DNA from 4 places in the Paenarthrobacter sp. PAE-2 genome. Region 3 is predicted to be linked to each of the others. Evidence: riboswitches for the same ligand, from Rfam matches in the RefSeq annotation. Region 3 holds a riboswitch; each other region holds the start of a gene.
What was found. Region 3 has a riboswitch for cyclic di-AMP ahead of OCL88_RS14310 (M23 family metallopeptidase). Riboswitches for the same ligand answer to the same signal wherever they lie in the genome.
Positions count from the first base shown of each region.

Region 1: linked by a shared signal. The riboswitch ahead of OCL88_RS12260 (NlpC/P60 family protein) and the one ahead of OCL88_RS14310 (M23 family metallopeptidase) in region 3 are both predicted to bind cyclic di-AMP.
Region 2: linked by a shared signal. The riboswitch ahead of OCL88_RS19280 (hypothetical protein) and the one ahead of OCL88_RS14310 (M23 family metallopeptidase) in region 3 are both predicted to bind cyclic di-AMP.
Region 4: linked by a shared signal. The riboswitch ahead of OCL88_RS12610 (M23 family metallopeptidase) and the one ahead of OCL88_RS14310 (M23 family metallopeptidase) in region 3 are both predicted to bind cyclic di-AMP.

Region 1 is NZ_JAPDNV010000017.1:32,252-37,412, forward strand. It holds gene OCL88_RS12255 (heavy metal translocating P-type ATPase) at 1-1,580, shown strand, start outside; gene OCL88_RS12260 (NlpC/P60 family protein) at 1,673-2,446, opposite strand; cyclic di-AMP (ydaO/yuaA leader) riboswitch at 2,450-2,647, opposite strand; gene OCL88_RS12265 (heavy-metal-associated domain-containing protein) at 2,890-3,204, shown strand; gene OCL88_RS12270 (hypothetical protein) at 3,437-3,907, shown strand; gene OCL88_RS12275 (DUF305 domain-containing protein) at 4,038-4,679, shown strand; gene OCL88_RS12280 (F510_1955 family glycosylhydrolase) at 4,780-5,161, shown strand, end outside.
Region 2 is NZ_JAPDNV010000051.1:14,031-19,191, reverse strand. It holds partial or broken gene OCL88_RS19290 (PucR family transcriptional regulator) at 1-183, shown strand, start outside; gene OCL88_RS19285 (AEC family transporter) at 316-1,236, shown strand; gene OCL88_RS19280 (hypothetical protein) at 1,490-2,788, opposite strand; cyclic di-AMP (ydaO/yuaA leader) riboswitch at 2,793-2,940, opposite strand; gene OCL88_RS19275 (ATP-dependent DNA ligase) at 3,156-4,223, shown strand; gene OCL88_RS19270 (DUF6480 family protein) at 4,231-4,473, opposite strand; gene OCL88_RS19265 (alpha/beta fold hydrolase) at 4,572-5,161, opposite strand, start outside.
Region 3 is NZ_JAPDNV010000023.1:29,344-34,504, reverse strand. It holds gene OCL88_RS14315 (C40 family peptidase) at 1-712, opposite strand, end outside; cyclic di-AMP (ydaO/yuaA leader) riboswitch at 717-883, opposite strand; gene OCL88_RS14310 (M23 family metallopeptidase) at 1,023-1,853, opposite strand; cyclic di-AMP (ydaO/yuaA leader) riboswitch at 1,858-2,101, opposite strand; gene OCL88_RS14305 (metal-dependent transcriptional regulator) at 2,331-3,026, opposite strand; gene serC (phosphoserine transaminase) at 3,364-4,494, shown strand; gene OCL88_RS14295 (DUF3027 domain-containing protein) at 4,567-5,161, opposite strand, start outside.
Region 4 is NZ_JAPDNV010000018.1:32,792-37,952, forward strand. It holds gene OCL88_RS12595 (TlpA family protein disulfide reductase) at 1-471, shown strand, start outside; gene OCL88_RS12600 (vitamin K epoxide reductase family protein) at 507-1,175, shown strand; gene OCL88_RS12605 (TrkH family potassium uptake protein) at 1,259-2,689, shown strand; gene OCL88_RS12610 (M23 family metallopeptidase) at 2,720-3,514, opposite strand; cyclic di-AMP (ydaO/yuaA leader) riboswitch at 3,519-3,717, opposite strand; gene OCL88_RS12615 (SURF1 family protein) at 3,908-4,753, opposite strand; gene OCL88_RS12620 (cytochrome c biogenesis protein ResB) at 4,750-5,161, opposite strand, start outside.

The DNA.
Region 1 (5,161 bases), on a different contig from region 3:
CCAACGCCAAACAGCGTGCAGGCGACGCCCTGCGCGCGCTGTTGAACCTGGGCGCCAAGGAAGCCACTGTGATCCGGAACGGGGCAGAGTCCCGGGTCCCCGTTGACGGGCTCGTCCCAGGCGACGTGTTCCTCGTCCGACCGGGAGAAAAAATCCCCACCGACGGGTACGTCGTGGAGGGCCGGAGCGCCGTTGATACCTCCCTTATCACCGGTGAAGCCCTGCCTGTCGAGGTCGGCGTGGACGACACGGTGATCGGGGCAACGATCAACACCAACGGTCGGCTGCTGGTCAAAGCCACCCGTGTCGGCAGCGAAACGACTCTTGCCCAGATGGGTCGGCTTGTCAGCCAGGCCCAGAGCGGCAAGGCTGCGATCGCCCGGCTGGCCGACCGGATCAGCGCCGTCTTCGTCCCGGTTGTGCTGGGAATTTCCGCAGCCACCTTCGCCGGATGGTTCTTTGCCACCGGCAATCTGCAGGAGGCCTTCACCGCCGCAGTGGCCGTGCTCGTCATCGCGTGCCCGTGCGCGTTGGGGCTTGCAACACCGACAGCACTGCTGACCGGAACGGGCCGGGGAGCGCAACTGGGCATCCTCATCAAGGGCCCGCAGGTCCTTGAAGACACACGGACCGTGGACACCATCGTGCTGGACAAAACCGGAACGGTCACCAGCGGCAAGCTGTCCGTGTCCGCTGTCCAAAGCCTGAGCGGGACCGGCAGGAACGAGCTGCTCGCCCTGGCCGGGGCAGTGGAAGCAGCAAGCGAACACCCCGTAGCGCACGCCATCGCCCGGGAAGCAAGGACGATAGCGCCGCTGCCAGCGGTAACCGACTTTGTCAGCGCCCCCGGCGGCGGTGTCCGCGGGACCGTTAACGGACACGAAGTCGTCGTCGGACGCTCGGGCTGGCTGCAGGACAACGGCATTAGCGAACCTGCCAGTGGCGGGCAGATGCTGCGGACGCTGGAAGACTCCGGCGCCACGGTGGTCTGGGTCGGCATCGACGCAGAACCGGCAGGACTAATCAGCCTCGCTGACACCGTCAAACCCGGTTCTGCCGCCGCGATCGCCCGGCTGAAGGACCTCGGACTGCGTCCCGTCCTGCTCACAGGCGATAACGCCTCGGCCGCGGGGGCCGTCGCCAAGCAGGTCGGGATCCCGGCCGAGGATGTGCTGGCCGGGATCTTGCCGGAAGGCAAGGTGGCCGCTGTGCGCCAGCTGCAGGGCGCCGGAGCGACAGTGGCCATGGCCGGCGATGGTGTGAATGACGCTGCAGCCCTGGCCCAGGCCGACCTGGGCATCGCCATGGGCAGCGGCACCGACGTGGCTATCGCGGCTGCAGATTTGACAGTCATGGGCAGCGACCTGGGGCAGGTCGCCCAAGCCATCGAGCTGTCCCGCCGCACGCTGGCCACGATCAAGACCAACCTGTTCTGGGCGTTCTTCTACAACGCCGTCGGCATCCCGGTCGCCGCGCTGGGGCTGCTCAACCCGATGATCGCAGGCGCTGCGATGGCCGCCAGCTCAATTCTGGTGGTTACCAATTCGTTGCGGCTGCGCCGCTTCGGGCGCCCGCAATGAGGGAGTAGCCCCCCTTGCGGCAGGGATGCTGAAGGCCGGCGATGCATTGCCCCCAAGGCAGTGCATCGCCGGCCTTCAGTGATCTATGCCCTCTACTTGCCGGCGCGGACGAATGTGACCGCACCCTTGGACGTCATCCAAGTCAGGGGGTGGACGGCGGTTTCGTTCTTGCCGTTCAAGCCGGAGCTGAGGACCTGGCCGTTGCCGACGTAGATCCCGACGTGGCCGGGCTGCATCACCATGTCACCAGGCTGCGGGTCGGTGACGACCGTTCCGTAATTCATGAACTGCATGGGGCCGAGGTCACCGACGGGGATACCCGCAGCGTTCAGGGCGTTCTCCACCAGTCGGGTGCAGTCCTGGATCATGCCGATCTGCGCGTAGGCGGAGGAAAGCATGATGGCATTGATGCCGCCGGCGGCCGGTGCTGCCACGGGGGCGGCAGCCGCAGGAGTAACCGTTACCTGGGCCTTCGCCGGCGCCGCCGCCGGGGTCACGGCAGGTGCAGCGGGCACCTTGGGTGCCTGGGCTGCGACCGGCTTGGGTGCTTCCACGACCGGAGCCGGGGTGGTTTCCACGACGGGACGCTCGAAAGAAATCCGCACTGTGGCGTCCGCGCTCAGCGGCGCCTCAACCTGGCTGGCGACTTCAAGCGTCGAAGCCGGCTCCGCGTCACGCTGGACCGGCGCCTCCGCCGCCTGGGCGGCAATGCCGCTGGTCAGGACAAGCCCGGAAGCTGCGGCAATAACAGCTGCTTGTCGGCCGGCCGCACCGGCATTTCCGGCTACAGACTTGGACAACACCGCAAGGGGACGGGTCTGGACAGGGACCGCGCGATGGCGGCCGTGTGCTTTGCGCACGGGCATGAAAAGGCCTCTCCCACTGCCTGCGAGGTTAGCTGTCGGATTCGGATGGGAGACACCCGGCCGGGACTGGTAGCCAAGGAACCAGGCACGGCTTCACCCCAAGACCTGCCCGAAGCAAGGCCACTGTTGGGTTCCCCGTCTCTGCCGGACGAAAGTTGCGAACGGATCCCGGGCGGCGGCAGAGTTAGGCAAGTCAGCTCGGGAGTGCCGCATTAGGAGAAACCGGCACGGCTCCGACCCTACGTCATAGCAGCAACATTTGTCACATTCCGGTAACGCCGCACGCCGCGCCGCCCCGAAGCCCCTTGCAACCTATACCCCATGGGGGTATACTTTTCGATGTTGTCAGTGAAGTGGTATGTCCCGGCCGGTGCACTGCACCGCCTCTCACAGCCGTTCAACCCCAGCGCCCATAAGTCCTTCGTCAAGGAATGGAAACTGACATGTGTGGAACTGAAATCCGTACCCAGCTGCCGCTTGCCTCATCGGCTACCGGGTGCAGCTGCTGCTCGACCCAAGCCTCCGCTGTCCCCTCCACAGCCGTAACCGGCGCCGTGGAATTCGCGGTGGAGGGTCTGACCTGCGGGCATTGCGTTCAGACCGTCGAGACGGCCGTCTCCTCCCTGGATGGGGTCGAATCGGCCACTGTCGAGCTGGTCCCCGGCGGCCGCTCGCGCCTGCTGGTAGGAGGCAGGGCAGATGCGGCTGACGTGCGCGAGGCCGTCACGGCCGCCGGCTACACATTCGCCGACAACTAGGCATTTCTCCCGGACCTTCCTCCTTCCGGCCCCGGAAGGAGGAGCCGGTCTCGGGCGCGGCACGCCGGACAGGCCCGCCGCCTTAAACACCACCCCGTACCTCAACCGACGTGGGCGCAGTGAAACCGAATGCCGGGCGCGCACGTTGTACCAACACGGCAGGGACTGCCCTGCAGCGCATGCCCGGTAGGCTGGATGTGTCCTGCCCCTGGACTGAGAGGAGGAAGATGCCGTGACCGCAGCATGCCAGCGCCGCTTCACCGCCTTCCTCCTGAGTGCGGGGTTTCTCGTGGCTGCCTTGGCCATCATCGCCGGGATCTTCGGCATGCACGTCATGAACGGCGCCCATCACATGGGTCCCGGCCACAGCATGACGGCAGCCGGGGACGGCGCGGTCGTGCAGCTGCAGACCATGCCGGTCAGCCACTCTCACGAAACGGGGACCGATGCTGCTGCGGAGGCCCCCGCGGTAGTCACCGGTTCATCCTCGTCGGCCTGTGCCCCGGCTGGGTCCTGCCCGGAGATGACGGCCGGTGCGGCTGCCTGCGTCCTGGCTCCGGGAACCACCACTCTCGCCGCCCCGCTTCCGGGAACGGCCCCCTATGAGCTGCCGGATTTCCGTGTCGCCGCCGCAGCGACAAGCACCTATTCCTACTCACCGGACAGCCCCTCCCCCGGTGACCTCAGTATCAGCCGGACGTAAACCTTCCTCAGCGCCGTGCCCTGCACCAGCGCCCGTCCATCGGCAGCGACGAACGGCCCGCCTTTCACCGAGGCTGCCCACCTACCAGGCGTCCCCGCACGCCACTGATACTTTTGAGGACCTGATTTTCATGAACAAGACCCTGACAATTTCTGCTGCCGCCATCGCGGCGGCCATTGCCCTGGCCGGATGCTCCGCCGGGTCCGGAAGCGGAAGCTCCGAGACAAACAGCATGCCCGGAATGAACCACGGCAGCTCCGGGATGATGTCATCCAGCCCCGCCACGGCAACCTCAGCAGCGGCTGCCGAGTTCAACGACGCGGACACCATGTTCGCGCAAATGATGATCCCGCACCACGCCCAGGCTGTGGAAATGAGCGATCTCATGCTCAAGAAGCAGAACATCCCCGCGGCTGTGACCAACCTGGCTACCAAGATCAAGGCAGCCCAGGGCCCGGAAATCGAGAAGATGACCGGATGGCTTCAAAGCTGGGGCAAGCCCACCCAGGCGCCCACCGACATGGCCTCCAGCCACAGCATGGAAGGCATGATGGGCGAGGATGACATGGCCAAACTCGAGGCGGCCCAAGGCACCGAAGCCGCCAAACTGTTCCTGACCCAGATGATCGCCCACCACGAAGGGGCAGTCATGATGGCCAAGACCGAAACCACAGACGGAAAAAACGCCGACGCCGTCCAGCTCAGCAAGGACATCGTCAGCGCCCAGGAAACCGAAATCCAGGAAATGAAAGACCTGCTGGCCACCCTGTAGCCAGCACACCGACGGCGTCGGCCCCTCCCCCAGGGGCCGGCGCCTCCCCTTCATCTTTCCCGGCCAATCTGGCCACCCCTTTTTTGGAGTTCCCGTGCCCCTGACCACAACAACACACCGCCGTTCCCTCGCGGCCCTCGCCGCAACCGCATCCCTGCTGTTGACCCTCTCCGCTTGCTCCCCCGGCACCGCCGGCGCTCCCGGCGCAGCGCCGTCCAAAGCCGCCTCAGCGGTGCCCAGCTCCCACGTCCACGGCCTGAGCGTGAACAGGGAAACCGACCAGGTCCTGCTCGCCACCCATGAAGGACTGTTTGACGTCACCAAGGCACCGGCCACCAAGATCGGTGGCACCAACGACCTGATGGGGTTCACCGCAGCGGCGGACCAGGACGTGTTCTACGCCTCCGGGCATCCCGGTCCCGGTTCCGACCTGCCCAACCCCCTGGGCCTGATCAAAACCGTCGACGGTGGAAAGACCTGGG
Region 2 (5,161 bases), on a different contig from region 3:
TACGACAACGACGGTTCGGTGCAGGATGTCGCCGCCAAACTCCATCTGCATCGCAGCAGCATTTACAACCGGCTCGGCAGGATCCGCCAACTCATTGGAGCCGATCCCCTCAGTGGTGCCATCCGGCTGGAGCTTCACGCCGCGCTGAAGGCCCGGCGCTGGGCGGTCAGGCCACGAATCTAAAGGCGCCACAGGATGAACTCCGATGGACAGCCCCTGCCCGTACGCTTAGGGTGAGAAAGCGGTTTCTCGCAGGATTAGTAACTAGGGAAACCGTTCCAAGCGGGACCTGTTACCAATGCGAAAGGGGGCGGGGTGGGCGGCGTCGTCTCCGGCATCCTCATCATTTCGGCAGTCATTGCCGTGGGCTACCTGGCCGTCCGGTGCAAACTGCTCGCCCCGGAAGTGCAGGCTGCTCTGACCCGCACCGCCTTCTACATCACCAACCCGGCGCTGCTCTTCACCGTGGTGGCCGGGAGCGACATACGGGCCGCGCTCGGCGTCGACGCCCCGCTGGCCCTTCTGTCTGCTGCCGCGATGGGCCTCCTGTACTGCCTGCTGAGTTTCCTCTTTTTCCGACGGCCCGTTGCCGAAACGGCCGTGGGAGCCATGGCCAGCAGCTATGCCAATGCCAACAACATCGGGATCCCCGTTTCCCTCTACGCGGTGGGAACGGCCCAGCACGTTGCCCCGGTCCTGCTGGTGCAACTCCTGGTCCTGGCGCCCTTCTATGTCACCATCCTTGGTGTGGCCGGAGGGGCGAAAGTTCCCTGGAAGCGGGTAGTGCTGCAGCCGTTGGGGAATCCCATGATCATCGCGTCAGCGCTGGGTGTGGTGGTGGCGTTGACCCACTGGGAGGTTCCGAAACTGGTCCAGCGGCCCATCGATATGTTGGCCGGGGCTGCCGTTCCCATGGTGCTGCTCGCCTTCGGGATGTCCTTGGCGGGCCGCGCTCCGCTGCAGAAGGGCGACGGCCGGGTGGAAACCGTGGTGGCGACGCTCCTGAAGCTCGTGGGGATGCCCTTGGTGGTCTGGGCGCTGGGGCGGTTCGTCTTCGGGCTCGAAGGGCAGCACCTCCTGGCGTTGGTCATCATGGGTGCGCTTCCCACGGCACAGAATGTGTTCCTTTTCGCTTCCCCGTACGGCCGTGGCACTGTTGTTGCGCGCGACGTCATCCTCCTGACCACAGTGCTCTGCGTGGGGGCCTTGCTGGTGGTCGCGTGGCTCTTGGGGTAGCGAAACATGTGACCGACCCGGGGGCGGAAGAACCGGGTGGCAGAACAGTCGGGTGGCAGAACAGAAGGCAGGAACCTTTGCTGGGTCCCTGCCTTCTCAGGTTCACACTCGTTTGTTAGCGGCGCCCGTCAGAAACGGCGCAACCGCTGGTGGCTCCAGCGGCCCATCCGATGGCGGAAAGTGGCCGTCCGGCTGCTGCAGCAGTACCGGCCGTGCCAGCCGATGTGGGTGGTGGTCCGGGGCATGCGGGTGCTCACTTGAGGACCCCCTTGGCTGCGTCGAGCAGGCCGTCCACGTCCAGGCTCGGAGCCTCCGTCGGTGTGCTGGACTTAGGGTCGGAGCCCGGCTTCGGGGAGTCGCTGGGCCGCGGCTTGGAAGTCTGCGTCGTCGTCGGCGTGGGCGTTGGGGTGGTGGTTGGCGTCGGTGGCGTCGTCGTAGGAGGCGTCGTGCTCGGCGAAGGCGCCGTGATGTTGTCCGACGGCGGTGCCGGCTGGCTCGGAACGGGCGACGTCACGCCCGGTACCGGAACCACGGCCGAAGGGGCGTTGGACGGAACCCACTTGGGGTCGGCCAACGAAACCTGCGGCGTCGGAGTGGACGACGGCGGTGCTGCCGCCGGTGGAGCGGCTTCGACGGCGGACTGCCCGGTGTCCGTCGTAGCGGCCGACGTCGAGGACGCGGTGGAGTAAGACGGCGTCGGGCCAGGAGTGGCAGAGCCCGTTGCCCGGCCCTCACCGCCATTGTTGGCGCCGCTGGCCTGGTTCTGGGTGTCCTGGCCGAAGACCGGCAGGTCCAAGGCTTGGCTTACCGTGCCCACCGTGAGAACCAGGCCCAGTGCTCCGGCGACCACCGCCATGCGCTGGCTCATGGTCTTCACGGACGCTGCCTTGGTCAGGACGGCATGGGGTTCCTTGGTGAAGGAAGAGGAAGCAAAGGAACCAAAGGCCGACTTCGCAGCATTGCGTCCTGCAGCGGCTCGTCCTGCCGCAGGGCGTGCGCCGTCGTGCTGGCCCCGGGCGGTCTTGCGACTGGCCAATCCGGCGGCGGCTGTAGCGTCAGCGGCGATCCGGGCCGGCGTCTTGGGCTGGGCGGTCCCGGCCTCGGCGGCAACGTGCGCCGAAACCACCGGAATAGCGGCAGTCGCGGGCTCGGCCTCAGCGGCAGGCTCCGCCGGTGTGGCCTTCACCAGGGGGATGGCGGCCGTGGGCGGTCCGGGCGTGGTGGACTCCGAGCGCGGAGGAGCGGCAACTACCGGGATGGCTTCGGTGCGCGGCTCTTCGGTGGGGGATTCAGCGGGGGTTTCGGAGCCGGGCTCTGCACTCGGTGCAGCTTCCGGAGCCACGACTGCCTGGGCCGCGCGCTCGCGTTCCATCGCCCGACGCTGCGCTCGTGTCATGGGCGCAGGGGTGGGGTCGGTCGCGGTGGCGGGTGCCGCCGTCGTGCTTTCTATTTCGGTGGCCGGACCGCTGGGCTGGGCCCGACGGCGTCCGGTTGGCTTGGTGGGCTGGCCGTCCCCTTGGGCACGGCGCGGCTGATCCATGGTTGGGGACATGGTGTTTGCCTCTCAACGCCTGCGAGGTTAGCTGTCGGGTTCGGACGAGGCCGTCCGGCCGCACGTGGCGGCTTCACCCCAAGGGCCTGCGGGGAACAGGCCCGGGAACTCTGGGTCCCCCGTCTCTGCCGCGGGTCTGGCGGGATTCCGGGATGCGGCAGAGCTCGGCGTCAGCCCGGAAGCGGCCCAGCGGAGATACGGGTCGCCCTACGAAGTTACAGCAGCAGGGAAGTAAAGTCACATTAATGTAACGAACGGTACATGAGGGCCGGCAGCGCCCGCGCTGACGGACGGACGCGCCACACACTGTCCACATATCCCTGCTGAACACTAGCTTTCGGCGTCTACCGGCCGGTAGACATGAGCTATGGACCTACCCGTGATGCCACCCGTTTCGCCCATGCTCGCCAAATCCGTGCCCAACATTCCCGAGGTTGGGCACTACGAACCCAAATGGGACGGGTTCCGGACCATCGTCTTCAGGGACGGGGATGACGTCATCCTGGGCAGCCGCAACGAGAAACCCATGACCCGGTACTTCCCCGAGCTGGTGGAGGCGTTGAAGAAGAACCTGCCGGAGAAGTGCGTGGTGGATGGAGAGATCATCCTCATTTCCGGCAACCGGCTCGACTTCGAAGGACTGCAGCAGCGCATCCACCCCGCCGACAGCCGCGTCCGGATGCTTGCAGAGAAGACGCCGTCCTCCTTCGTCGGGTTCGACCTCCTGGCCCTCGGGGACGAAGACCTCACCGGCCGGCCGTTCTCCGAGCGCCGCGCTGCGCTGGAAAAGGCGCTCGCCGATGCCGAGCCGCCCGTCTACGTGACGCCTGCGGTCACCGACCTCGAGCGGGCACAGGAATGGTTCGTGCAGCTTGAGGGAGCAGGGCTCGACGGCGTGCTGTCCAAACCGCTCGACGGCACCTACCAGCCGAACAAGCGGGTGATGTTCAAGACCAAGCATGAACGGACGGCGGACTGCGTGGTGGCCGGTTTCCGTTGGCACAAGACGGCGGACGTCGTGGGGTCGATGCTGCTGGGGCTCTATGACGATTCCGGCAAACTCCACCACGTTGGAGTGGTGGCCGCCTTCCCCATGGCGAAGCGGAAGGCGATGGTGGCCGAGTTGGAGCCGTACCAGGTGGAGATCGCGGACCACCCCTGGGGAGAGTGGGCCAGCCAGGAAACCGGAGCGGCGGTTGGTTCGAGGATGCCGGGGGCCCAAAGCCGCTGGAGTGCCGGCAAGGACTTTTCTTTTGTTCCGCTGCGGCCCGAGCTGGTGATCGAAGTGGCGTACGACTACATGGAAGGAGACCGGTTCCGGCACACCACGCAGTTCCGCAGGTGGCGGCCGGACCGGACTCCCGAAAGCTGCACGTACTCACAACTGGAGGAGCCGGCCGACTATAACCTCGGCGAGATCCTCAAGCTGCAGTAGGGGAGCTCTATTCCTCGTGCCCTTGGTCCGTGCTCATGCTGTCTTCCGCTGGAGGCGTTTCTCCTGGGGGCACTCCGCCGCCGGGTTCAAGCCCTGTGACGTTGCCGTTGTCCGGATCCGGGTTGGCTGATGCGGCGGGATCGCGGTCTTCGTCCTGCCTCATGTCCGGGTCCTCGTGGATGCTGTCGGGCTCGGCCGCACCGGACACTCCGAAGGTCTGCGGATCGTCTTCCGGGTCATAGCTTGTCATGGTCAAACCCCTTCCTAAGCAAACTTACTATTTGGCTTGCCCTGCCAGCCTAACCGTGTCCCGTCCAACGCAACAAGGGGCGTGCCGTCGTCGTGCGCCTATGCCTGGGTGCGGTCCGATGTAGCAGCGACGAAGCTCCGGATCGCGTCCGCAACGGCCTTCGGCCTCATGTGCTGGGCCACGTGTCCCACCCCCGGAATCTCCACCAGCCTGCCCTGGGGAACAGCGCGGGAGAGCCGAAGCGACCATTCGGGTCCTGCTACGTGGTCGCGGCTGCCGCGCAGGATCAGCACGGGGTTTCCGATGCGGCCCAGACGTTGCTCGGTGGGGTAGTCCATCATCACGGACAACTCCGTGAGGTACCAGCGGGGGCCGCACAGGAAGTAGTCGGAGACGACGATCCAATTGGAAGAAGGGCTCTCGCGAAGGAGTCCATCCAGGAAGAGGGCCAGCGATTGCCGCCGTACGTTCTTGTGCTTCGAATCCACCACAGGACCCATCAGAACCACGTGCGAGGCCTGCTCCGGTGCGTGGAGCGCAGCCTCGATGGCGAACTGGACGCCCATGGAGTGGCCCACCAGCACGTAGGAAGTGATGCCCTTCGCTTTCAGCGTCTCCGCAATGAAGGCCCCGTATTCCTCGGCCGTGACTTGGTGGTCCGGTGTGGGCGTGCCCGCAAAACCCGGAA
Region 3 (5,161 bases):
TAGAAGCTACCGAGTGAAGCAGCGTGCCCTGGCTGGGGTTCAGGGCGCTGACCATCATGCCGTTGCCGACGTAAATGCCAACGTGGGCACCGCCGTTCTGCATGACGAGGTCGCCGGGAGCGGGAGTGCTGGTGGGCTTCATGGCGGTCCATGCATTGACGCGGGGGATGCTGATGCCGGCCTGCGCGTAAACCCACTGGGTGAAGCCGGAGCAGTCCCAACCGTTGGGGGTGGTGCCGCCCCAGACGTACGGGTGGCCGATGCCGGTGTACGCGATTGCTGCGAGGCCCGAAGCCGCGGCGCTGGCTGCGGAATCCTTGGAGCCGGCGGACTTGGCGGTGACTGCGCCCTCGCCCTGGCCGGCATTCTGGTTGCCGTTCGCCTGGGAGCGCTGCGTGGTCTGGGAAGCGCGCTGGATCTTGGGGGCTTCCTTGGTAACCACAACGGGGCTCTCAAAGGAAACAGTGGCGGTTGGTTCCGCCGTGACGACGGCGGTAGTCACCAGCTGCTGTGCGCTGGACTCAGCCTTGGAAACGTCAGTATCCGCTGCCTGGGCAGGAAGGCCGACGCTGAGGACCAAGCCCGATGCTGCTGCAAGGACTGCGGCCTGGCGGCCGACGGTTCCGGCATTCGCTGAAACAGCTTTGGAAAGAGTGTTCAACGGGGTAACCGTCTGGGCGCGGTGGCGCGCAGAAGTAGTGCGTGATGACACGAAGGTAGCCTCTCCCAATGCCTGCGAGGTGAGCTGTCGGATTCGGATGGGAGTCATCCGGCCACACGCCGTTGGAAGCGTTTGTGACTTAACCCCAAGGCCCTCTTTCGAAGACCAAAATTGGTTCCCCCGCCCCTGCCAGACGAATTATGCGAACGGACCTTGAGTGGTGGCAGAGCTAGGCAATCCACCCAAGTGCATCGGCCCCCTAAAAAGCCGATGCGCTTTGTACGGTACAACAGTTGAACGCAAATGTCACATTCAGATCACGGGGCGTGTCAAGAATGCGAGAGACGACCATCAACTCGGGTTAGAGCCAGCCCATGGGGTCGACGACTTCGCCGTTGACCTGGACTTCGAAGTGGAGGTGGCAGCCGGTGGAAGCGCCCGTGGTGCCGCTCAAGGCAACGGTGTCTCCGCGATTCACGGTGTCGCCGACCTTGACGTTGAATGACGACAAGTGGTTGTAGGTGGTTTCCAGGCCGTTGCCATGGTCCACCACCACGCGGTTGCCTCCACCGTATTCGTGCCAGCCCGCAAAGGTGACCTTGCCCGCCGCAGCAGCGTGGACTGCCGTGCCGCACTGGGCCACGAAGTCCTGGCCGCGATGGAAATCGCCGCTGCCGCCTGTCAGCGGGCTGATGCGGTAGCCGAACGGTGATGCGGTGCTGAGGGTGTCCAACGGGCTGGCCATGGTGCCCTTGGAGGAGCTGGCCTGGATGCTTCCCACGGACTGGGCGCTCAGCAACTGCTTGAGCTTGCCGTCGGGATCCGCCTTGGTTGCCACCGCGGCGCGGCTGAAGTCGATCTTGGCGGACGCTTCCGCGGAGACCTCTGGCTGGCTCCCGCCGCCCACAGCCAGTGCGGCCTCAGTCTGCCCGGACTCGGACGTGGCCATGACGGGACTCGTTGCAGGCAGGCCGACAGTGAGCGCAAGACCGGTAGCAGCGAGTGCTACGCCGGCCTTCTGCCCTACACCACTGGCTGCTGCGAAATCGGCCACCTGGCGCATCGGGCTCTTACGGCGGCGCACCTGACGCTGGGTGTCGCGGGGCCGGATCTCCGATACTACGCGGGCTGGCCGCAGCTCAGTAGCGGGGCCGGTAGCGCGTCGACGGCCCCTGACGTTCTGCGAAGTCAAACTCTGTTCCTCTCTCAAAAGCCTGCGAAGTTAGCTGTCGGATTCGGATCAGAGAGTGCAAAGACCCGGCCCGCACGCAGCGCTCACGGCACACAGGTATCCCAGGAGGGAATTGCGTAAGTAAGGCACTGCTGCTGCGGACTTCACCCCAAGGCTGCTTCTCTAGGCAGCCGATTGTGGTTCCCCCGCCTCTGCCAGTAGATGTTTAACACCCCTGATCTGCTGGCAGAGCTCGGCTCCAGATCAGGTAACGCTTTGATATCGGCGCTAGTAGATAACTATAGGGGATTAAGGCCCGCGGTAATAAATTCGTTATCTACAGGGCGGTCGTTTTTTGCCCGCTCCCCTTATCACCTATCCGCGGAAACCGCAGGTCACACCGCCGCGCGGCGGCGTGACGTGAGATCAACCACGCCCATGGCAAGGCAAAGGCGCCCACATGGAGTGAACGCCTGCACCTGGCTGGCCTTTCGCTTGCTAGCCGACTGCCACGAATACGTGGGCAGCTACTTCCGGCGGCAGCTCGAGGGCCCCTTCAATCCCCGGCACCCGGACGGAGATATAGTCCCCCACGCGCTCCAGGGAAACGGCCGCACCCGGACGGATGCCGCCCTCGTCCAGCTGGGTCAGGAGTTCGGGCTCGACCTGGATGGGCTCGGCGAGCCGGCTCACCACAACGCGGGAGTCGTCAGCATAACCATCCATTGCCTGCAGGAGGTTGACGTCCGGGCGGAAGGGAGCTTGGACAGCGAGGCCGCCCAGGGCCTCCAGGCCGGGAATCGGGTTCCCGTACGGGGATTGCGTGGGATGCTCCAGCAGTTCATACAGCCTGCGTTCCACGCGTTCGCTCATCACGTGCTCCCAGCGGCACGCTTCGTCATGGACGTACGCCCAGTCCAGGCCTATGACGTCGGCAAGGAGGCGTTCAGCCAAGCGGTGCTTGCGCATCACTTCGGTGGCGCGCTTGCGGCCAACATCCGTGAGCTCCAGGTGCCGGTCATTGGACACCACCACCAGGCCGTCGCGCTCCATGCGTCCGATCGTTTGGGAGACCGTAGGACCGGAGTGGCGCAACCGCTCAGCGATGCGGGCGCGGAGAGCCACGATGTTTTCTTCTTCAAGTTCCAAAATGGTCCGAAGATACATCTCAGTGGTATCGATCAGATCCGTCATCCAGCTCAGCTCTCCTCGAACGCAGTTCTTGCGTAATGTCCACCGTACCGCGTCCGTAGAGGCTGCACGTCCCCCTGCGCCACCCTGTGAACGCGTACCCCAGCCTAGCTTATTTGGAATTACTCTTGATAATTTTCGAAGGGTCACAAAGGTTCCGGGTACCTTGCCTCCACCCCCTTGACGACGGGAACGCGCGCAACCACGTTCCACGTGGCGGACTATGACACCACCGGGTACGCGCACCCGCGCCTGTTCAGGCAGAATTGGGGGTGTCGAAGGGGCAGTTGATGCCACCTGCCACCTCCCCGTCTTTGACCGATACACATTGGAGCCACGCGTGAGCGACACCAGCATCACCATTCCCGCCGACCTGCTGCCCAAGGACGGAAGGTTCGGCGCCGGACCGTCCAAGGTCCGCCCGGAGCAGATCGAAGCCCTGTCCGCTGCATCGAAGACCATCCTTGGCACCTCCCACCGCCAGGCACCGGTCAAGAACCTCGTAGGCTCCGTTCGTGAGGGCCTCAGCCAGTTCTTCCGTGCTCCTGAAGGGTACGAGGTAGTCCTCGGCGTCGGTGGCTCAACGGCGTTCTGGGATGTCGCGGCTTTCGGCCTCGTGGAAAAGAAGGCCCAGCACCTGTCCTTCGGCGAGTTTGGCTCCAAGTTTGCAGCCGCCACCAACAAGGCTCCGTTCCTGGACGAGTCCTCCATCATCAAGTCCGAGCCCGGGACCCGCCCCGCTCCCGCTGCGGAAGCCGGCGTGGATGTATATGCGTGGCCGCAGAACGAGACGTCCACCGGTGTGGCTGCGCCGGTCAAGCGCGTTGCCGGCGCCGATGAGGGTTCCCTGGTGCTGGTGGACGCTACTTCCGCAGCTGGTGGCCTTGACGTGGATGTGGCTGAGTCGGACGTCTACTACTTCGCACCGCAGAAGAACTTCGCATCCGACGGCGGCCTGTGGCTCGGCCTCTTCTCCCCCGCGGCGCTTGAACGCGCTGCCCGCATCAAGGCAAGCGGCCGCTGGATTCCTGATTTCCTTGACGTGCAGACCGCCATCGACAACTCGAAGCTGAACCAGACATACAACACGCCTTCGCTTTCCACGCTGGTAACCCTGGATGCGCAGGTCCAGTGGCTCAACAGCAACGGCGGCCTTGACTTCGCCAGCAAGCGCACGGCAGATTCTGCCAGCCGCGTCTACTCGTGGGCAGAGTCCTCCGAATTCGCGACTCCGTTTGTTGCCAACCCCGAAGAGCGTTCCAACGTCATTGCCACCATCGACTTCGACGATTCGATCGATGCCGCGGCCATCGCCAAGGTGCTGCGCGCCAACGGCGTGGTTGACACCGAGCCCTACCGCAAGCTGGGCCGCAACCAGCTGCGGATCGCGACGTTCGTTGCGATCGAACCGGACGACGTCTCCGCCCTGCTCGCCAGCATTGACTACGTGGTGGGCGAGCTGAAGAAGTAGCCCCCACAAACAATCGGCGCCTGCCGGGAGAAGCTCCCGGCAGGCGCCGATTGTTTTTAAAGTCTTGGTGGATCAGGCTTCCGGGGAGTCTGCAGGCTCCTGCACGGCGTCCTCGGCGTCCGCGTCGGCATCGTCCGCGTCTTCGGCCGGTTCATTCCTGGAAGCCTCGGCTTCAGCTTCTTCCGCCTGCACGGCTTCTTCCGGGACTTCCCCGGCGGTCTCCTCGACCAATGGCGTCTCGTCTTCCGGCCGGACCCGCTTGGCCCACGGGACCCACTCGGGCGCGAGGATGGAGTCCTCCGAGGGCAGCAATCCCAGCTCGCTCACGGTCACAATCTTGGAACGCGAGTTCCGGGTGACCACCGCGTACCACTGCCACCCGCCATAGCCGGGCAGCTTGGATTCGAACAGGTGGGTGACAACGCGGTCGCCCTCCGATTTGGCCCCGATGTGGGCGCCAACCTCGCCGGGCTTCGCGATACCTTCCACGGCTGTCCGGGCCACGTCGACGGCGGCAGCCAGGAACGCGTCCGGCTTACCGGTGCGCCACACCGGAACTCCGGCGCGGGGTTTCGGCGCAGCACCCTTCCGCGCGGGGACTTCCCTGGCTGCCGGGCCGGCCCCGCTCGCAGGGGTCTCCCCGTTGGCAGGAGCCTCGGCAGCGGAG
Region 4 (5,161 bases), on a different contig from region 3:
ATAGCCGGCGACGGTTCGGTCAACGAATACCCTCCCGGGTCCCGCGGGGCCCCCGTCACCTTGGAAGGTGAACTGTTCAGCGGGGAGAAAGTCACCGCACGGGACTGGGAAGGCAAGGTGGTCGTCCTGAACTTCTGGTACGCGGCCTGCGCCCCCTGCCGCGTGGAAGCACCGGACCTGGCAGCCCTGTCGGCGGAGTTCAAAGACCAAGGCGTGCTGTTCTACGGCGTCAACGTCCGCGACGATGCCGCCACGGCCGCGGCCTTCGAACGGACCTTCAACATTGCCTACCCGAGCTTTGATGACAGCGACGGCAGCGTGCTCCTGGCCATGACCGAGTACGTCCCGCCCCGCGCGGTTCCCACGACGCTGGTCCTGGATAAGCAAGGACGCGTCAGCGCCCGCATCCTCGGAGCAACCCAGAAGGGCACACTGAAGGCCCTGATCACCTCAGCCGCGGCCGGAACCTGAACCGGCCACCGCCGGCAACAATGAAGGACACACCCATGTCGACCACCACACCCCTGGCCGGGACTGGCCCCGTCGGGGACACCGCCCCGGCGGCCGCCAGAGACGCCGCACCCGTGCTGATGACCCGCGACAGGCCCCTCGGCTGGCTTCTCGTCGTCACCGGAGCCCTTGGCTGGCTGGCCTCCGGGATCCTGGTCCTGGAGAAACTCCAAAAACTGAGCAACCCCGGGTATGAGACCGTCTGCGACATCAACCCGTGGATCTCCTGCGGCCAGGTCATGCAAACCTGGCAAAGTTCGGTCTTCGGGTTCCCGAACATGTTCATCGGTATCGTGGCGTTCGCCGTCATCATCACCGCCGGCATGGGCCTGCTGTCCGGGGCGGTCTTCGCGCGCTGGTATTGGCTCGGACTCCAAGCCGGTGTCACGCTGGGCTTCGCCTTCGTCATTTGGCTCTGGTCCCAGGCACTGTACGCGATCCACGTCCTGTGCCCGTTCTGCATGGTCGTCTGGGCGGTGATGATTCCGCTGTTCGTTTGGGTCACCGCACGGAACATCACCCACGGCATCATCACCATCCCAGCCCGGGCGGCGCGCGTCGTCGGCGAATCGGGCTGGGTCGTGACCGCTCTGCTCTACGTCGCCGTCGCTGCGAGCATTTTCTTCGCCTTCCTCCACGTCTTCGTGGGCACCCCCGGCCTTTAGCAGCCCCACCCCCCGCTGCGCGGCAGCCATCGAGGGAATCTCCTGTGACGGACAGGGTCCGTCCCGACCAAGGACCACGGCGCATGGAGCAGAAGCAACGCCCGGATCACCACCGTCCCGGACCGCGGCCGGTCCCAGGGCCCAACCGGCCCACCGTCCTCACCGGACTGCGTGATTTCGTCGACTCGATCGCGAACACGTCCCCGGCCCGTCTGGCGTTCACGGTCTTCGTTTTCGTGATTCTGCTCTTTACCGGCCTGCTGTCCTTGCCGGCTTCCTCCGCATCGGGTGAAGCCACGCCCCTGCACCAGGCCATGTTCACCGCAGTGTCAAGCGTCTGCGTCACGGGCCTGACCGTCGTCTCAACAGCCACGCACTGGTCCTTCTTCGGGCAACTGGTCATCCTCATAGGCATCTTCGTGGGTGGTTTGGGTACCTTGACCCTCGCCTCCCTGCTGGCCCTCATGGTCAGCAAGCGGCTTGGCGTCCGCGGCAAACTCATTGCCCAGGAAGCCATGAACAACGCGGGCCGGCTCGGTGAAGTGGGTACCCTCCTGCGGATCGTCATTGTCACGTCCGTGGTGATCGAGGCCGCCCTTGCCCTGGCTCTGATTCCCCGGTTCATGCTCCTGGGCGAACCGTTCTGGCAGTCGGTCTGGCACGGGGTGTTCTACTCGATTTCCTCCTTCAACAACGCCGGCTTCACGCCCCACTCGGACGGCATTGTCCCCTACGAGACAGACCTCTGGATCCTCATCCCGCTCATGCTGGGAGTGTTCCTGGGCAGCCTCGGCTTTCCCGTGGTGATGGTCCTCCAGCAGAACGGCCTGAACTGGAAGAAGTGGAACCTCCACACCAAGCTCACCATCCAGGTGTCCTTCATCCTGCTGCTGGCCGGAACGGTCCTCTGGGCTTTGATGGAGTGGGACAACGTGCGGACCATCGGCACCATGCCGGCCGGCGAGAAGGTTGTCCATTCGCTGTTCGCCTCCGTGATGACACGGTCCGGCGGGTTCAACCTGGTGGACCAGAACCAGCTGGAGCCCACCACCATGCTGCTCACGGATGCGCTCATGTTCGCCGGCGGCGGTTCCGCTTCCACGGCCGGTGGCATCAAAGTGACCACCATTGCCGTCATGTTCCTCGCCATTGTGGCCGAGGCCCGCGGTGACGCCGACGTCAAGGTCTACGGCCGCACCATCCCCCAAGGCACCATGCGGGTGGCCATCTCGGTCATCGTTGCCGGAGCCACCCTGGTTTCCGTTGCAGCTTTCTTGTTGCTTTCCATCAGCGGCGCTTCACTGGACAGGGTGCTCTTTGAAACCATTTCCGCCTTTGCCACCGTGGGACTGAGCACCAACCTCAGTGCCGAGCTGCCGCCGTCGGGCGTTTACGTCCTCACAGCCCTCATGTTCGCCGGCCGGTTGGGCACGGTCACCCTTGCTGCGGGTTTGGCTCTGCGCCAGCGCAGCCAACTGTTCCACTACCCGGAAGAGCGGCCCATCATTGGCTGAGAACCTGACGGCAGACGCCGAAGCCAGGGGTTAGAGCCATCCCTGGGGGTTGACGGTCTGCCCGTTGAGCAGGACCTCAAAGTGCAGGTGGCAGCCGGTGGAGTTTCCGGTGGTCCCGGCCGCTGCGATCCGTTGACCCGCACCGACGGTCGCGCCCACCGCGGTTTCGATGGCGGCCAGGTGGTTGTAGGTGCTTTTGAGTCCGTTGCCGTGGTCGACCACGATCCGGTTTCCGCCGCCATAGGGTGACCAGCCGGCCTCCACAACAGTCCCGGCGCCAGCAGCGAACACAGCGGTTTGGCAGGCCGCGACGAGATCCTGGCCCGTGTGAAGTTCACCGGTTCCGGTGATCGGGCTGGTTCGGATGCCAAACGGCGACGCAATGGACATGCTGGCCAACGGCGCTCCGAGCCGGCCCGAGGAAGCAGCAGGGGACGTACTGGCTGCCTTGGGTGCAGCCACAGCCCCGGCAGCCGCTACCGGCGCCTTCGCGGGCGGGGCCGCCTTGGTGGTGACGCCCGGGCGTTCGAAACTGATCGAGGCCCCCGCCGAGGCCTGCACCGGCGCGGCCGTTGCCGCGGAAGCTGCCACCTGTTCGGTGGTGGCGGTGGGAGCCGGGTTGGCGTGGGCGGCGGTCAGCGCGACGGTGAGGACCGTGGCCACGCCCAGGGTCGTCGCGGCTGTCACCTGTTTGCCCCGGCTCCAGGTCATGCCGCTGGCTGAGGCGTGGCGGGGTGTTCGGGTGGCCGCGGTCCGGGAGGCCGGCAACGCCATGATGGCGGTGGTGGGTTTCCGGCGGCGGCCATGGGGAGATGAAGATGCCACGCAAGGATCCTTTCGATCCGCCTGCGAAGTTAGCTGTCGGGTTCGGGCCAAGGAACAAGCCCGGCCGTGCATCGAGTGCCCTCTGGCCTTCGACGAACGGCTTCACCCCAAGGCAGACTGGCTGCCGGTTCTGGGTCCTCCACCCCCGCCGCGGAAAAAGATCGTTGATCAATGCCACCGGCGGGGTTCAGCGTGCGGCATCAAAGGCTTTTATTACAGAAAAACCTGAATCAATAGTAGCGACAAAGCCCGATCGTTACAATTCCGTGACCAGGGCACTCCATGGCGTGTCACGACCGGCCGGGTGTCCTCGCTCGGGATCCACCATACCTGAAGGGATCTTCAGATGATCAGTCGAGGTGGCCCTCGAGTCCTTCGTGTCCGGCGTCCCGGTCAAAGGCCCAGGGAGTCCAGCAGGGCATCTTCCTCTTCGGCTCCCCGGCGGGCTCGCCGGGGCCGCGTGGAGCGGACTTCCCCCTGGTCTTGACCGTCGGCTTGGTCGTGTTCCTCGGCCCTGATGCGGGCGTGTTGCCGGGCCATGTAGCCGAAGCCGACGAAAGCCAGGACCCCGAAGGTGATCCATTGCAGGGCGTAGGAAAGATTGGATCCTTCCTTCACGGCCGGGGCGGCCAGGGGCTGCGGCACGTTTCCCGGCTGCGGGGATTCGGAGGCCATCAGGCCATAGCTACCGGTCATGAGGGGGTAACCGATTTCCTGCTGGTAGCCGGCCAGGTCGATGCTGGCCAGCTGGCCGGCGGGAGCGTCACGGCCCAGGTCAGGTTCGGCCGGTTTGATCCTCACCACGGCAGCCACCTGCCCTTCCGGTGGGGCGGGCACGCTGTCCGGGTAACCGGGGCGTTGGTTCCCGATCGGCAGCCACCCTCTGTTGATGACGATGGTTTCGCCGGTGGCGAGCCGGAAGGGAACGACGACTTCGTAGCCGGGCGCGGAATTGTTGGGCCGGTTGCGGATGATCCGCTGGTCCCGGGGCAGGTAGCGGCCTTCCACGGCTACGGTCATCCATTTGGCATCGGGTGCGGGATTGTTGAAGTGTGCCCGGGCCTCAGCGAAGGGAACCGGTGGCTTGTCGTAGTTCTCCTGGACCCGGCGGATCTCCGCGACCGCCTGGTTCCGGCGGTCCATTTGCCAGTTTCCCAGGGCAAGGCAGGCCGCGGCGAAGGCCGCGGCGGCCAGGAGGTATCCCGCCCAGCGCCAGGACAGCAGAAAGCGGTAACTCACGGGGCGTCCTCCTGTCCCCAGTGCCGGGTCAGCAGCGAGCGGATGGCTGTTGCTTCCGGGGCCAGCCGGTGGTCCTCGCCACGGGCCAGGAGGCCGTATTCGACCATGGTCCTGCCATCCTCGGTGTTCCCGGCCCGGACCCAGACACGGCGCCGGTTGATGTACAGGGAGATGATCAGTCCGAGCACGGCGAGGCCGGAGAACACCAGAACCCCTGCCTGGCCGGGGTCGCTGCGGACGTCGACGCCGATGTAGCGCTTGAGGCCGTCGAAGCTGATGCTTCCCTTGCCCTCGGGCAGCGTATAGGTGGCCCCGGGGCCCAGCGTGATGCCTTTGGCGGGGAGGTCGCGGCCGTTGAGCTGGGTCAGGTTCTTCACGTCCAGGCTGTACACGTTTTGAGGTTGCCCG